DNA from 3 places in the Kribbella sp. NBC_00359 genome. Region 2 is predicted to be linked to each of the others. Evidence: riboswitches for the same ligand, from Rfam matches in the RefSeq annotation. Region 2 holds a riboswitch; each other region holds the start of a gene.
The links. Region 2 has a riboswitch for cobalamin ahead of metE (5-methyltetrahydropteroyltriglutamate--homocysteine S-methyltransferase). Riboswitches for the same ligand answer to the same signal wherever they lie in the genome.
Positions count from the first base shown of each region.

Region 1: another riboswitch for cobalamin. It lies ahead of OG876_RS26490 (ribonucleoside-diphosphate reductase subunit alpha); the one in region 2 lies ahead of metE (5-methyltetrahydropteroyltriglutamate--homocysteine S-methyltransferase).
Region 3: another riboswitch for cobalamin. It lies ahead of OG876_RS37785 (putative cobaltochelatase); the one in region 2 lies ahead of metE (5-methyltetrahydropteroyltriglutamate--homocysteine S-methyltransferase).

Region 1 is NZ_CP107975.1:5,416,051-5,420,598, reverse strand. It holds gene OG876_RS26505 (class I SAM-dependent methyltransferase) at 1-265, opposite strand, end outside; gene OG876_RS26500 (Fic family protein) at 336-1,622, shown strand; gene OG876_RS26495 (DinB family protein) at 1,712-2,293, shown strand; cobalamin riboswitch at 2,412-2,537, shown strand; gene OG876_RS26490 (ribonucleoside-diphosphate reductase subunit alpha) at 2,671-4,548, shown strand, end outside.
Region 2 is NZ_CP107975.1:8,643,058-8,647,605, reverse strand. It holds gene metE (5-methyltetrahydropteroyltriglutamate--homocysteine S-methyltransferase) at 1-1,903, opposite strand, end outside; cobalamin riboswitch at 1,998-2,220, opposite strand; gene ppdK (pyruvate, phosphate dikinase) at 2,532-4,548, shown strand, end outside.
Region 3 is NZ_CP107975.1:7,767,610-7,772,157, reverse strand. It holds gene OG876_RS37790 (helix-turn-helix transcriptional regulator) at 1-1,891, opposite strand, end outside; cobalamin riboswitch at 2,061-2,202, shown strand; gene OG876_RS37785 (putative cobaltochelatase) at 2,272-4,410, shown strand; gene cobO (cob(I)yrinic acid a,c-diamide adenosyltransferase) at 4,412-4,548, shown strand, end outside.

The DNA of each region.
Region 1 (4,548 bases), 3.2 Mb from region 2:
CGGTGCCGAGATGACATTGCAGATGGAGGACGTCGCGTCCGTCCAGTCGGCCCAGGTCTGCCCACTCGTAGTCGGCGAACCAGTACTCCGCGGGCTGACTGTAGAACCGGCTCGCCGCGTGCAGCGGCGCCCGCGCGTCCCAGTCGGCCTCATTGGCGGCCACCATCTGCCGTGTCTGCGCGTCCAACGTCACCGGCGCCTCCGTCCGTCTCCGTTCGGCCACGGACCAGTCTGCCCACAGATGGGTCCACACCTCCGCACTCATGCTCACCTGTTCACCATCCACTGGCTGTGGACTCTTGTTCAAGGTTTGTGGATAAGGTTGAATAAGAGGTATGGCACGGGTCGAGTTGCACCGGTGGCCTGGGCACCCGGACGGGTTCACCCGGGCGGAGCGGTTGGGTGGGTCGTACGAGTTGTACTTCCCGGATCCGCTGGTCGGGCGCGAGTTCGACCTGACCGACGACGTGCTCGCCGCGCTCGAGGATGCGGCCGGCGATCTCGCCCGGCTGGACGCGACCGCCGCCGTCCTGACGAACAGCGAGGCACTGGCACGGCTCCTGTTGCGGGCCGAGGCCGTCGGGTCGTCGCAGATCGAGGGGCTCGTGGTCGGCGCGCGCCGCCTGCTCAAGGCCGACGTACTGCGCGATCGGCCGACCAGCGGACCCGGCGACGTCACCGCCGAGGAAGTGCTGGGCGCTGTCGACGCGATGACCTGGGTGACCGAGTCCGTCCAGGCCGGCGACAAGCTCGAGGTCGACCACCTGCTCGAGGCCCACCGTCGGCTGATGGCCCAGTCTCCGACGCCGGAGTTCGGCGGGGAGGTCCGCTATCTGCAGAACTGGATCGGCGGCCGCTCCCCCGCCGAGGCGTACTACGTCCCGCCGCCGGCGCAGCTGCTCCCCGATCTGCTCGCCGATCTGATGACCTTCGTCCGGGAGTCCCGGCTGCCAGTGCTGGCCAAGACCGCGATCGCACACGCACAGTTCGAGACGATCCATCCCTTTGCCGACGGCAACGGACGGACCGGGCGTGCGCTGATCCACCTGATCCTGCGGGCCGACGGCCTCATCACCCGGACCGTGCCACCGGTGTCGCTGTCGCTCGCCACGCATGCGACGCAGTACATCGACGCGCTGACAGCCTTCCGTTATGTCGGACGGGCGACCACGATCAAGGCTCGGTCGGCGGCGAATCCCTGGCTGCAGATGTTCGCGATGGCATGCACTCATGCGACCGCGGAGGCCGCGCGCTTCGAACAGACGGCGACCGACCTGAAGACCACCTGGCGCGAACGGGCCGCGCCGGTCCGCGCTGGCTCCGCCACCGATCTGTTGATCGACGCCTTGCCCGCGGCCCCGGTCCTCACGCTCGCCGCGGCCGCGCGGCTCATCGACCGGTCTCAGCAGGCCGCCAACCAAGGACTCGCGCGCCTGGTCGAGACGCGCGTCCTGCGCGAGGTCACCGACGGCCGCCGGAACCGCGTCTACGAGGCGCCCGAACTGATCGACGCGTTCACGTTGCTCGAGCGGCGCTTCGCCAGCCCGGCGGCCGATACCAGGATCGAACCACCTAGCAGACCCGTGCCGTCGAGGCCAGAACCAACACACCGTCCACATTGACTTTCTCCTCCCCGTCGGGACACAATTCGAACACATGTTCGATCGCGTCTCAAATCGAGGTGCCTGACGGGGAGCGTGAGGAAATCGTGATGCCGGAGCCGTTCGACTGGGAGATCCTGCACCGACCATCGGCGATGGCGATGGTGCGAGGCCAGCTCGGCTTCAGCTGGATGGTGCTGTCCGGGCGGCTCGCCCAACTGACCGACGAGCAGTACTTCTGGCGTCCGAGCAGTGAGGCCCTGACCGTCGTACGACGTCACTACGCCTCGCACTACCGATCACTCGGGTCCGGGGAGTGGGTGGCGCAGTGGCCGGACGAGCCGGATCATCGCGGCCCGCGCACGATCGCCTGGCTGATCGCCCACCTGACCGAGACGTTCTTCGAGCGCTGGGAGTGGACGTTCGGCGAGAGCCGGCAGGGCCGCGCCGACATCACGCTGCACGGCAACGCCCGCGATGCGGTCGCCTGGCTGACGCACTGGGTGGATGCCTGGCAGGAGTCGATCGCCGCGCTGGACGAGGAGCGGGTGATGGCGGTCGGCCTGAGCCAGGCGACCGAACTGGACGCCGGCGAGCCGTTCGGTCACGTCGTGCTCCGGCTCAACCGGGAGCTGATCCACCACGGCTCGGAGATCATGACACTGCAGGATCTCTCTGCGGTCGCGGCGTGAGGACCACAACATGTGCGACACCCGGCGTGGCGCTACCACAACATCTAGGGCGATCCACCTAGCATCACTACTGCTGGTGGTTCGGAGCGGCTCTACATATTTGGACAGCTCATCGCGTCCGGGACCACAAGATGTGGGCCACGCCGAGGCAACAGGGGAATCCGGTGCGAATCCGGAGCTGCCCCGCAACGGTGAGCGGAGACTGTCCGCGAGTCCGGATACCTGCCACCGGCGCGTGCACCGCCGGTGCACGCGGTCCGAGACCTCGCGGGTGGGTCGCAGGGCGTGGCGGCAGCGTTCCCGGCCGGAGCTGCCTGTCTCGTCATGCGCCCATCCGTGCGGCGACGGTCCTCCGAACTCCTGTGGAGAGCACACCTGTGACCATTGCTTCCTCATCCTCCGCGGTGACGACCGACCAGCCGATCCAGCTGACCGTCGTCCGCCGTGACGGCAGCAGCACCGCGTTCGATCCGACCAACGTCTCCGTTGCCATGAGCAAGGCGTTCCTCGCGGTCGAGGGCGCCGACGCCGGCGCCACCCACCGGGTCCGCGACCTGGTGGCCGACCTGACCGGCCGGGTCGTGGACGCCTTGACCAGCCGGGGCGACGCCCGCCGCAGCGTCCAGGTCGAAGACATCCAGGACCAGGTCGAGCTGGCGCTGATGCGCGCCGGTGAGCACCAGGTCGCCCGGGCCTATGTGTTGTACCGCGAAGAGCGGACCAGGGCCAGGACACCAGCTGACCCGGCCGGGATCGCCGAGAGGCCCGCGCTCTCGGTGCGTGCCGCGGACGGCAGCACCGCGCCATTGGACGTCGACCGGCTGCGGGTGATCGTCGCGGAAGCGGCCGACGGGCTCGACTCGGTCGATCCCGAGCTGATCCTGGACGAGACCCTCGGCTCCTGCTACGACGGCATCGCGCAGCACGAGGTCGAGCTCGCGCTGGTGATGGCCGCCCGGTCCTACGTCGAGACCGAGCCGCAGTACAGCTTCGCCGCGTCCCGCCTGCTGCTGGACCAGATCCGCCGCGAGGCTCTCGGCCGCGTGCACGGTGAGCCCCGGCAGGCCAGCCAGGCCGACATGACCGCCGCCTACGCGGACTACTTCCCGCGCTACATCCAGGTCGGTATCGACGCCGGTCACCTCGATCCCGAGCTGGCCACCTTCGACCTGGATCGGCTCGCCGCCGCGATCCGTCCCGAGCGCGATCTCGACTTCACCTTCCTCGCCCTCCAGACCTTGTACGACCGGTATCTGCTGCACATCGACAAGGTCCGGTTCGAACTGCAGCAGGCGTTCTTCCTCCGGGTCGCGATGGGGATGGCGCTGCGCGAGGACGACCGGGAGGCACGCGCGATCCAGTTCTACGAGCTGCTCAGCTCGTTCCGGTTCATGTCGTCGACGCCGACGCTGTTCAACTCCGGCACCACCCGGCCGCAGCTGTCGTCGTGCTTCCTGACGACGGTCGACGACGACCTGGCCGGCATCTTCCACGGCATCCGCAACAACGCCCTGCTCGCCAAGTACTCCGGCGGCCTCGGCAACGACTGGACGCCGGTCCGCGGCATCGGCGCCAAGATCCGCGGCACCAACGGTGAGTCGCAGGGCGTCGTACCGTTCCTGAAGATCGCCAACGACACCGCCGTCGCGGTCAACCAGGGTGGCAAGCGCAAGGGCGCGGTCTGTGCGTACCTGGAGACCTGGCACATCGACGTCGAGGAGTTCCTCGACCTCCGCAAGAACACGGGTGACGAGCGCCGCCGCACCCACGATATGAACACGGCCAACTGGGTGCCGGACCTGTTCCTCCAGCGCGTCGAGGCGGGTGGCGACTGGACCCTGTTCTCGCCGAACGAGGTCCCCGACCTGCACGACTTGTACGGCGCTGCGTTCGCCGCGGCGTACACCGGCTACGAAGCCGCGGCGGACCGTGGTGAGATCCGGGTCTTCAAGCGGGTCAAGGCCGTCGACCTGTGGCGCCGGATGCTGACCGTGCTGTTCGAGACCGGGCACCCGTGGATCACCTTCAAGGACGCCTGCAACCTGCGCTCGCCGCAGCAGCACGACGGCGTGGTCCACTCGTCGAACCTGTGCACCGAGATCACCCTCAACACGACCGTCGAGGAGACCGCAGTCTGCAACCTGGGCTCGGTCAACCTGGTCGCGCACCTGACCGAGGACGGTCTCGACGCCGACCTGCTCCGCGACACCGTGAAGACGGCGGTCCGGATGCTCGACAACGTCATCGACGTGAAC
Region 2 (4,548 bases):
GGATCTGGACGCCCGCCGGTGCTCCACCGGTCGCGAGGCGGAACGCACCGACCGCCCAGTCCAGGTACGCCTTCTGTTCCGCGGCGCGCAGCGGCAGCAGCTCACGCAACGCCGGCTCATCCACCTGCACGATCCTGATCCCGGCCGAGACCAGGTCGGCCACTTCGTCGCGAAGCGACAGAGCGACCTGGTCGGCCGTGACGGCGAGCGGCTGGTCGTCACGGACGAACGACCAGGCCAGAATCGTCACCGGCCCGGTCAGCATTCCCTTCACCGGCCGCTCGGTCAGGGACTGCGCGTACGACGTCCACGGCACGGTCATCGGGGCCGGTCGCGACACCTCGCCGTACAGGATCGGTGGACGGACGCAGCGGCTGCCGTACGACTGCACCCAGCCGTGTTTGGTGGTCGCGAACCCGTCCAGCTGCTCGGCGAAGTACTGGACCATGTCGTTGCGCTCGGGCTCTCCGTGGACGAGTACGTCGAGACCGAGCTCCTCCTGCAGGCCGATCACCCGCGCGATCTCGGCCCGCATCAGCTCGTCGTACGTCGCCGCGTCGATCCGCGCGGTCCGGAGATCGGCACGAGCCCGGCGGATGTCCGCGGTCTGCGGGAAGGACCCGATCGTCGTGGTCGCGAGCGCGGGCAGCCCGATCGACTCCTGCGCCGTACGGCGTTCGTCGTACGGCGGCCGCTGTCGATCCGCGGGACGAATCGCAGCAGCCCGGTCGCGGACCGATTGTTCGCGGATCAGGCCGGACTCCTCGACCGGTCCGCCGGACGGATTGCCGAGATCGACCAGAACGCCCGGCCCCTCGCTCAGCGCCCGGCCGAGCACCACGACCTCGTCGACCTTCTGCCGCGCGAACGCGAGCCGCTCGCGAACCCGTGGATCCAGGTCGTCTTCCGCCTCCACGTCGTACGGCACGTGCTGGAGTGAGCAGGAGGTGGAGACGGCCAGCTGCCCGACCGACCCGAGCAACTTCGTGCAGGTCGAGAGCGCGTCGCCCAGGTGAGTGCGCCAGACGTTGCGGCCGTCAACCACTCCGGCGACCACCGTCTTGCGCCGCAGGCTCGGCAGTACGGCGAGTTGGTCGACGAGCCCAGGGGCGGAGACCAGGTCGACCGCGAGACCGTCCACTGCGGTCGACGTCAGCACGGGCAACGCCGGGCCGGGATCACCGAAGTACGTCGCGACCAGCAGGCGCGGGCGATCGGTGAGAGTGGCCAGTCGGTCATAGGCGCGACGGAGTGCGTCGAGCTCGGCGGGAGTGCGGTCCTGGACCAGTGCCGGCTCGTCCAGCTGCACCCACTCCGCTCCGGCGGACTCGAGTTGGCTGAGCAGATCGGCGTACGCGTCCAGCAGACGGTCCAGCAGGCTGAGCGGTTCGAAGCCGGGAGTGACGGACTTCGACAACAAGAGGAAGGTCAGTGGTCCGATCAGGACCGGTCGGGTGTCGACGCCGAGTTCGCGAGCGGCCGTGAGGTCCTCGAGCGGCTTGGCCGGATCGAGCTGGAAGACGGTGTCCTCGGTGAGCTCGGGGACCAGGTAGTGGTAGTTGGTGTCGAACCACTTGGTCAGCTCCAGGGGCGCGACGTCGTCCCGGCCGCGGGCCATCGCGAAGTACGTGTCCAGCCTGGACGGGCCCCGGAAGCGGTCGGGGACGATGCCGAACAGCTGCACGTGATCGAGCATCTGGTCGTAGTACGAGAAGGTGTTGCCCGGGAGTACGTCGAGGCCGCGGCCGGCCAGGTCGCGCCAGGTGTCGGCCCGGAGCCGGCGGGCGGTCGTCTCCAGCTCGGCCGCGTCGCTGTCGCCGGACCAGTACTTCTCGACGGCCTTCTTGAGTTCGCGGGCCGGCCCGATCCGTGGGTAGCCCAGCACTGTCTTGATGGTGTTCACGTCTCTCTCCTCGCGAGCGTGCCAGGGGATCGGCGGGGTCGCGAAAGACGCCGGACGGGTCCTCCCACGAGACCACCGTTCCCGCGCGCACCGGCTGGTGCGCGCGCCGGCGGCAGGTCTTCGGACTCACGGGCAGACCGGTCGCTGACCGGTGGACCTACTGGCCGTCGCTTCCCGGACGCTGGGCGTCCAGTGCTCGTGACGGCGGTCGTTCCCGTTCACCGCTGCGGGGCAGTCCCGGATTCGCACCGGGTTCCCTCTTGCCTCGCCAGGTCACAGACCGCATGACCGGGCGAACCGTCGGCACTGACGAGCGTACGCGCACAGGCCGGTGAACGCCGCTGAACGCCGTACGGCGAGACGATTCGCACTTCATGACTCCGGACGAAAGAGCGGTTTCGCGTCGTTCTGGCGTTTCATCGGTGAACCGGCCGATTGTCTCGCGTTGTCAACCAGGGAAGGGTTTTCCGGCCTTCAACCTGTGGGGAGGGTCACGTCGGCATCGTGAGACCAGTGTTCAACTGGACTGGTTTTTTGGCTTACTCTGAAAGCACGCCCCCGCCACCGGAGTCGATGGGCCAGCGGGCCACCTCACCGCGCCTACGCACCGCCTGAAACCCAGGGAGTGATCGTGCCGAAACTCGTCTATGACTTCGCCGAAGGCAACAAGAGCATGAAACAGCTGCTCGGCGGGAAGGGGGCGAACCTGGCCGAGATGACCAATCTCGGCCTGCCGGTGCCGCCCGGCTTCACCATCACGGCCGACGCCTGCCGCGTGTACCTGGCCACCGGTACGGTGCCGCCGGAGCTGGCCGACGAGATCGACCACCACGTCGACCTGCTGCAGCAGACGATGGGCAAGAAGCTCGGCCAGGCCGACGACCCGCTGCTGGTCTCGGTCCGGTCCGGCGCGGCCGTGTCGATGCCCGGCATGATGGAGACCGTCCTGAACGTCGGCCTGAACGACGACTCGGTGAACGGCCTCGCCCACCACTCCGGCAACCCGCGGTTCGCCTGGGACGCCTACCGGCGGCTGATCCAGATGTTCGGCAAGACCGTGCTCGGCATGGAAGGCGACGTCTTCGAGGACGCGATCGAGGCGGCCAAACAGGCCAAGGGCACCCGCAACGACCTCGACCTGGACGCCGACGACCTGAAGGGCCTGGTCGAGACGTTCAAGCAGGCCGTGCACGACCACACCGGCCGCGAGTTCCCGCAGGACCCGCGGACCCAGATGGACCTCGCGATCGAGGCTGTCTTCGGCTCGTGGAACTCCGAGCGCGCGATCCTCTACCGCCGGCAGGAGCGGATCGCCACCGACCTCGGTACGGCGGTCAACATCTGCTCGATGGTGTTCGGCAACCTCGGCATGGACTCCGGCACCGGCGTAGCGTTCACCCGCGACCCCTCGACCGGCCAGCCCGGCGTGTACGGCGACTACCTGCAGAACGCGCAGGGGGAGGACGTGGTGGCCGGCATCCGGAACACGGTCCCGCTCGCGGACCTCGAGCAGATCGACAAGACGTCGTACGACGATCTGATGGCGATCATGGCGAAACTCGAGGGACACTACCGCGACCTGTGCGACATCGAGTTCACCGTCGAGCGCGGCAAGCTGTGGATGCTGCAGACCCGGGTCGGCAAGCGGACCGCGGCGGCGGCGTTCCGGATCGCGACCAGCCTGATCGACGAGGGCGTGATCGACACCGACGAGGCGCTGCGCCGGGTGAAGGGTGCGCAGCTCGCGCAGCTGATGTTCCCGCGGTTCGACGCGGACGCGGACAAGGACCTGATCACCAAGGCGATCGGCGCGTCGCCGGGCGCGGCCTCCGGCACGGTCGTGTTCACCTCCGCGGCCGCGGTCGAGGCGGCGGACAAGGGCGAGAAGGTGATCCTGGTCCGCCGCGAGACGAACCCGGACGACCTGCACGGCATGATCGCCGCGCAGGGCATCCTGACCAGCCGCGGCGGCAAGACCTCGCACGCGGCCGTGGTCGCCCGCGGCATGGGCAAGACCTGCGTCTGCGGCGCCGAGGAACTCGACGTGAATGTTGCCCAAGGCACCATCAAGGTCAACGGAACGGTGATCGAGGCCGGCGAGACGATCTCGATCGACGGCACCACCGGCGAGATCTTCCGCGGCGAGGTCCCGGTCGTCCCGTCGCCGGTCGTGCAGTACTTCGAGGGCTCCCTGTCCCCGGACGCCGGGGACGAACTCGTGGCGTCGGTGCACCGGTTGATCACCCACGCCGACGAGGTACGGCGGCTCGGCGTCCGGACCAATGCGGACACCGCGGACGACGCGGCCCGGGCGCGGCGCTTCGGCGCCGAGGGGATCGGGCTGTGCCGGACCGAGCACATGTTCCTGGGGGAGCGGCGCGAGTCGGTCGAGCGGTTGATCCTGGCGGACAACGACGCCGATCTCGAGGCGGCGCTCACGGAGCTCGAGCCGCTGCAGCGTGGCGACTTCCTCGAATTGCTGGCCGCGATGGACGGGCAGCCGGTGACGATCCGGTTGATCGACCCGCCGTTGCACGAGTTCCTGCCGTCGATGGAGGAGCTCGCGGTGAAGGTCGCGCTGGCGCGCGAGCGTGGTGAGGAGCTCGGGCACGACGCCGCGCTGCTGACCGCGGTCGAGCGGCTGC
Region 3 (4,548 bases), 880 kb from region 2:
CGGCGCCGTCGGCGAGGGTGCTGAAGTAAGCCGCGCGGGTGAGCTCGGCTGCTTCGGCCCACCGGCCGAGCTCGTGCAGGGCATTGAAACGGATGATGGCGGCGTCGTTGGCGGTGTTGGTATCTCCGCAGGCCGTCGCCATCTGCAGTGACAGGTCAGCCTCGGCGAGCGAGGCCAGCGGCGCGTAATCCCCCAACACCGACGCGCGTGCGCAGACCGCCCGGCCAAGAGCCTGAACCGAGCCTGATGTGCGGCCGATCCGGACGCCTTCGTCCGCATGCATCTCGGCGTTCGGCAGGCCATGCATGCCCTCGGTCTCAGCTAGCTCGGCGAACGCGACGGCGCGTTCCGCACTTTCGGGGAAGTCCGTCGTCAGCTCGATCGCTTCGAGGAACTCGTCCAGGTCGGCCATCGCCGGCGATGTCGATTGCCAGCGGCAGTTGGCCCTCAAGACCAGCAGATTGCTGGCCAGCAACGGCTGCTGCTTCCTGTTCACCAAACTCAGCGCCTCCGTGAGGAGCGTGACTGAAACCTCGGGCCAGCCTGCCCGCTCGCAGACTGCGCTCGTTCGCCGTAACAGGCCGATTCTCTCGTCGCGCCCGCCGCGGATGGTCGGTGACACCGTTTCCCAGAGAGCGCACGCGCGGCGGAGTTGGATCGCCTCCTCTGTTGGGGCTCGCAGGCCTTCTGCGTGATCGGCTGCCACGAGGGACCAGTGGTAGGTGGCGTCGAGGTTTCCGGCTCTTTCGTTGTGGATCGCGAGGTCGGCAGCCTCAATCTCGGTGGGACGTGATTCGAGTACGCGGATGTAGTCGGTATGGAGCTCCGCGGCTTGGTCTGGTGACAGGCCGTCGTACAAGACGTCGGCCAAGAGCGGGTGCCGGAACCAGGAGGTGCCGTCGGGTGCGGTTTCCACGACACCGCGGTCGTGAGCTTCCGCGAGACAGGGGGTGATCGAGCTCGCGTCGAGTCCGTGGGCGGCGGCGACCTCGGTCAGGACGGCCGATGAGGTTGGTCGGCCGCCGACGGCGAGGATTCTGGTGACCAAGCGGGCCTGGTCCGACAGGCTGTGCCAGGCGGCGAGCAGGGCTTCGCGGAGCGCAGCGGGAACGGTGGCCGGAAGAGTGCGCTCAGCGCCGGACAGACCGCTGACCATCAGTTCGACGAGGTAGGGGTTGCCGTCCGATCTGGCCAGGACCTCGGCGGCGAGTTCGACGTCCGGCGCCTGGCCGAGCAGTCCTTCGATCTCGCTGCTGGTGCCGTCCAGGTCCAGCGGATCCAACCGGAGCTCGCCGAAGAAGGGCATCCGGCGCATGTCGGCAAGCCAGGAATGGAGGGGATGCCCCTCGCCGCGTTCCTCGGTCCTGCACGTGGCCAGCAGTACCAACGGCTGGGAGCGGAATCCGGCGATCAGGTAGGCCATCGCGTCCAGGGAGGCGACGTCGGCCCATTGCAGGTCGTCGACGACCACCACTGTCGGCCGTCGTACCGCGATCCGGTTGAGTACGAGGTCGACGAGCATCGGAAGCCTCGTGGCGTCGACGCCGCCACTGACGCCGAGCGAGGGCAGCAAGGCACTCAGCTCATCGGTCCCGGCGAGAGTTTCGGCCCTCTCGTCGGCATCCGCGCGGCTCAGCCAGTCCTGCAAGGCGCCGGCGATCGGGGCGAACGGGACCGACGCGCCACCGAAGTGCACGCTCGATCCCCAGAGCACGTTCAGCTGCGAATCGCTGCAGACCTCACGGGCAAGGCGGGTCTTGCCGATGCCGGCTTCGCCATGGATGACGATCGCGTGCGGTACGCCGGCCACGGCGTCGAGCAGCACGTCGCCGAGGAACCGTTGTTCGGCTGCGCGTCCGGCGAAGCGATGATCGGGCCGCAGACCCCCCATACGTCCTCAGTCAACACCCTCAGGCGGGCTGACGGGAGGCCCAGAGCCGACCGAGACCCACACCGCGGTCACTGAGCGCGAGCCGCCGGGCCTGATGCACTTCGGGACGGTGGTGTCGACGTGGGGGTTGCCACGTGACCGTGATGGTTGCCGGGCGGGCGGGGTGTGCCATGATCGGGCCGACGGTTGTGGAGGAACACCGGTGACCGGCTGAGGCCGGGAGTCCGGGGCGGTCCCGCCACTGTGACCGGGCCTGATCGAAGTCGACGCGGCCCGGGAGCCAGGACATCCGCGTCCGTCCGCCGGCCCGCGGTCACCGCGGTACGGCGTACCAGCCGTGGCGGGCGTGGATACCCGCTCGACGAAGGGACCCACCGCCGATGCGGCCAGCCTCACCGTCCACCGGATTCCCGTTCACCGCCGTGGTCGGAATGGACGACCTTCAGCTCGCCCTGATCCTGGCGGCCATCTCGCCGGCGATCGGCGGGGTGCTGATCCGGGGCGAGAAGGGTACGGCGAAGTCGACCGCGGTCCGCGCGCTGACCGAGATCCTCCCGCCCGTGGACGTTGTGCCGGGCTGCCGGTTCTCCTGCGACCCCGAGCACCCTGACGACACCTGTCCCGACGGCCCGCACCACAGCACGGAGGCCCTCAACCGGCCTGCCCGGCTGGTCGAGTTGCCCGTCGGCGCGACCGAGGACCGGGTGCTCGGGTCGCTGCATCTGGAGAAGGCGCTCGCCGAGGGCATCACGGCGTACGAACCCGGTCTGCTTGCTGCCGCGCACCGTGGATTGCTGTACGTCGACGAGGTCAACCTCCTGCACGATCACCTGGTCGACGTACTGCTCGACGCCGCCGCGATGGGCCGCGCGACCGTCGAACGTGACGGGGTGTCCGTCACGCACCCGGCGCGCTTCGTCCTGGTCGGCACGATGAACCCGGAGGAGGGCGAGCTCCGACCGCAGTTGCTCGATCGCTTCGGCCTGACCGTCGACGTCGTCGCCAGCCGCGATCCTGCCGTGCGGGTGGAGGTGATGCGTGCGCGGCTCGCGTACGAGGCCGATCCGGCGGGCTTTGTCGCGCGGCACGACGGACCGCAGCGGGAACTCGCCGAGCGCATCGTCAAGGCGCGCGACCTGATCACCGAGGTGATCCTGACCGACGCCGCGCTCCGCCAGATCGCCGAGATCTGCGCGTCCTTCGACGTTGACGGCATGCGCGCCGACCTGGTCACCGCGCGTACGGCGGTCGCTCACGCGGCCTGGTCCGGTCGCACCGTCGTCGAGGTCGACGACGTCCGCGCCGCCGCCAAACTCGCCCTGCCCCACCGCCGCCGCCGGAACCCCTTCGACGCCCCCGGCCTCGACGAGGACCAACTAGAACAAGCCATCCAAGACAGCACCCCACCACCCAACCCCGACGACAACCCCGACGGCCCGGGTGGTGGGGGAGTGGACCCCACAGACGACGGCAGTCCGGCCGATCCGACCGACGCAGACCGGCCCGACGCAGACCGGGCGGAAGCAGACCGGTCGGAGGCGAACCTATCTGGCGCGGACCGCTCCGAGGGGCGCCGGGCGGATGCCGACTCGGCCGCCTCGGGTGGTGCTGAGTCCGGCGCCGATTCGGACTCGGCGGCCACCGGCGCGGGCCGAGAGGCCGGCGAGGCGGGCGGCCGGCCGGCGCCGGTCGGCGAGGTGGTTGGAAGCTCCGAGCCCTACAAGGCGCGACTGCTCAGCGTGCAGGCCGCGGGCGCCGGTGTCGCCGGGCGTCGGTCCCGGGCGATCACCGAGGTCGGGCGCGTGGTGGGTGATCGCGCCCGCATCGGTCGGGAGGCTGGGCGTCCGCATCTGCTGGCGACCATCCGGTCCGCCGCCCCGCATCAGCACGCTCGGGGTCGCGCCGGTGCCGGGCTCGCCGTACGACCCTCGGATGTGCGGCTCGCCGTGCGGGAAGGGCGCGAGGGCAACCTTGTTCTGTTCTGTGTTGACGCGTCGGGGTCGATGGGGACGAAGCAGCGGATGGGGGCAGTGAAGACCGCGATCGTCTCGCTGCTGCTCGACGCGTACCAGCGTCGCGACACCGTCGGCCTCATCACGTTCGCCGGCGCCGCGGCCACGGTTGCCTTGCCGCCCACCGGCAGCGTTGAGACCGCCGTACGACGTCTCGAGTCGCTACCGACCGGTGGGCGCACACCCCTTGCCGAAGGTCTGCTCCAGGCGGCGGAGGTACTACGGATCGCCGCGATCCGCGACCCACGACGTCGGCCCCTGCTCGTGCTTGTCACCGACGGCCGCGCGACCCACGGAGACAAAGCGTTCGCCCGGGCGAGGCAGGCCGCCGGATGGCTCGCTCAGCAGGGGATCGCCACCGTCGTGGTCGACTGCGAACCGCGTCGCGGGGTCCGGCTCGGCCTGGCCGGGGAGCTCGCCGCGGACCTGGGCGCGGAGTACCTCGACCTCGGGGAAGTTGCCGCGGGCAACCTCATCCGCACCGTCACCGAGCGGAGGGCGGCCTGAGATGCCGAAAGGACAGCCGACGGTCGTCCCGGCGGACGGCCTGACCACCCGGCAACGCCGGAACCGCCCGCTGCTGATGGTGCACACCGGCGAGATGAAGGGAAAGTCGACGGCCGCCTTCGGGATGGCGCTGCGCGG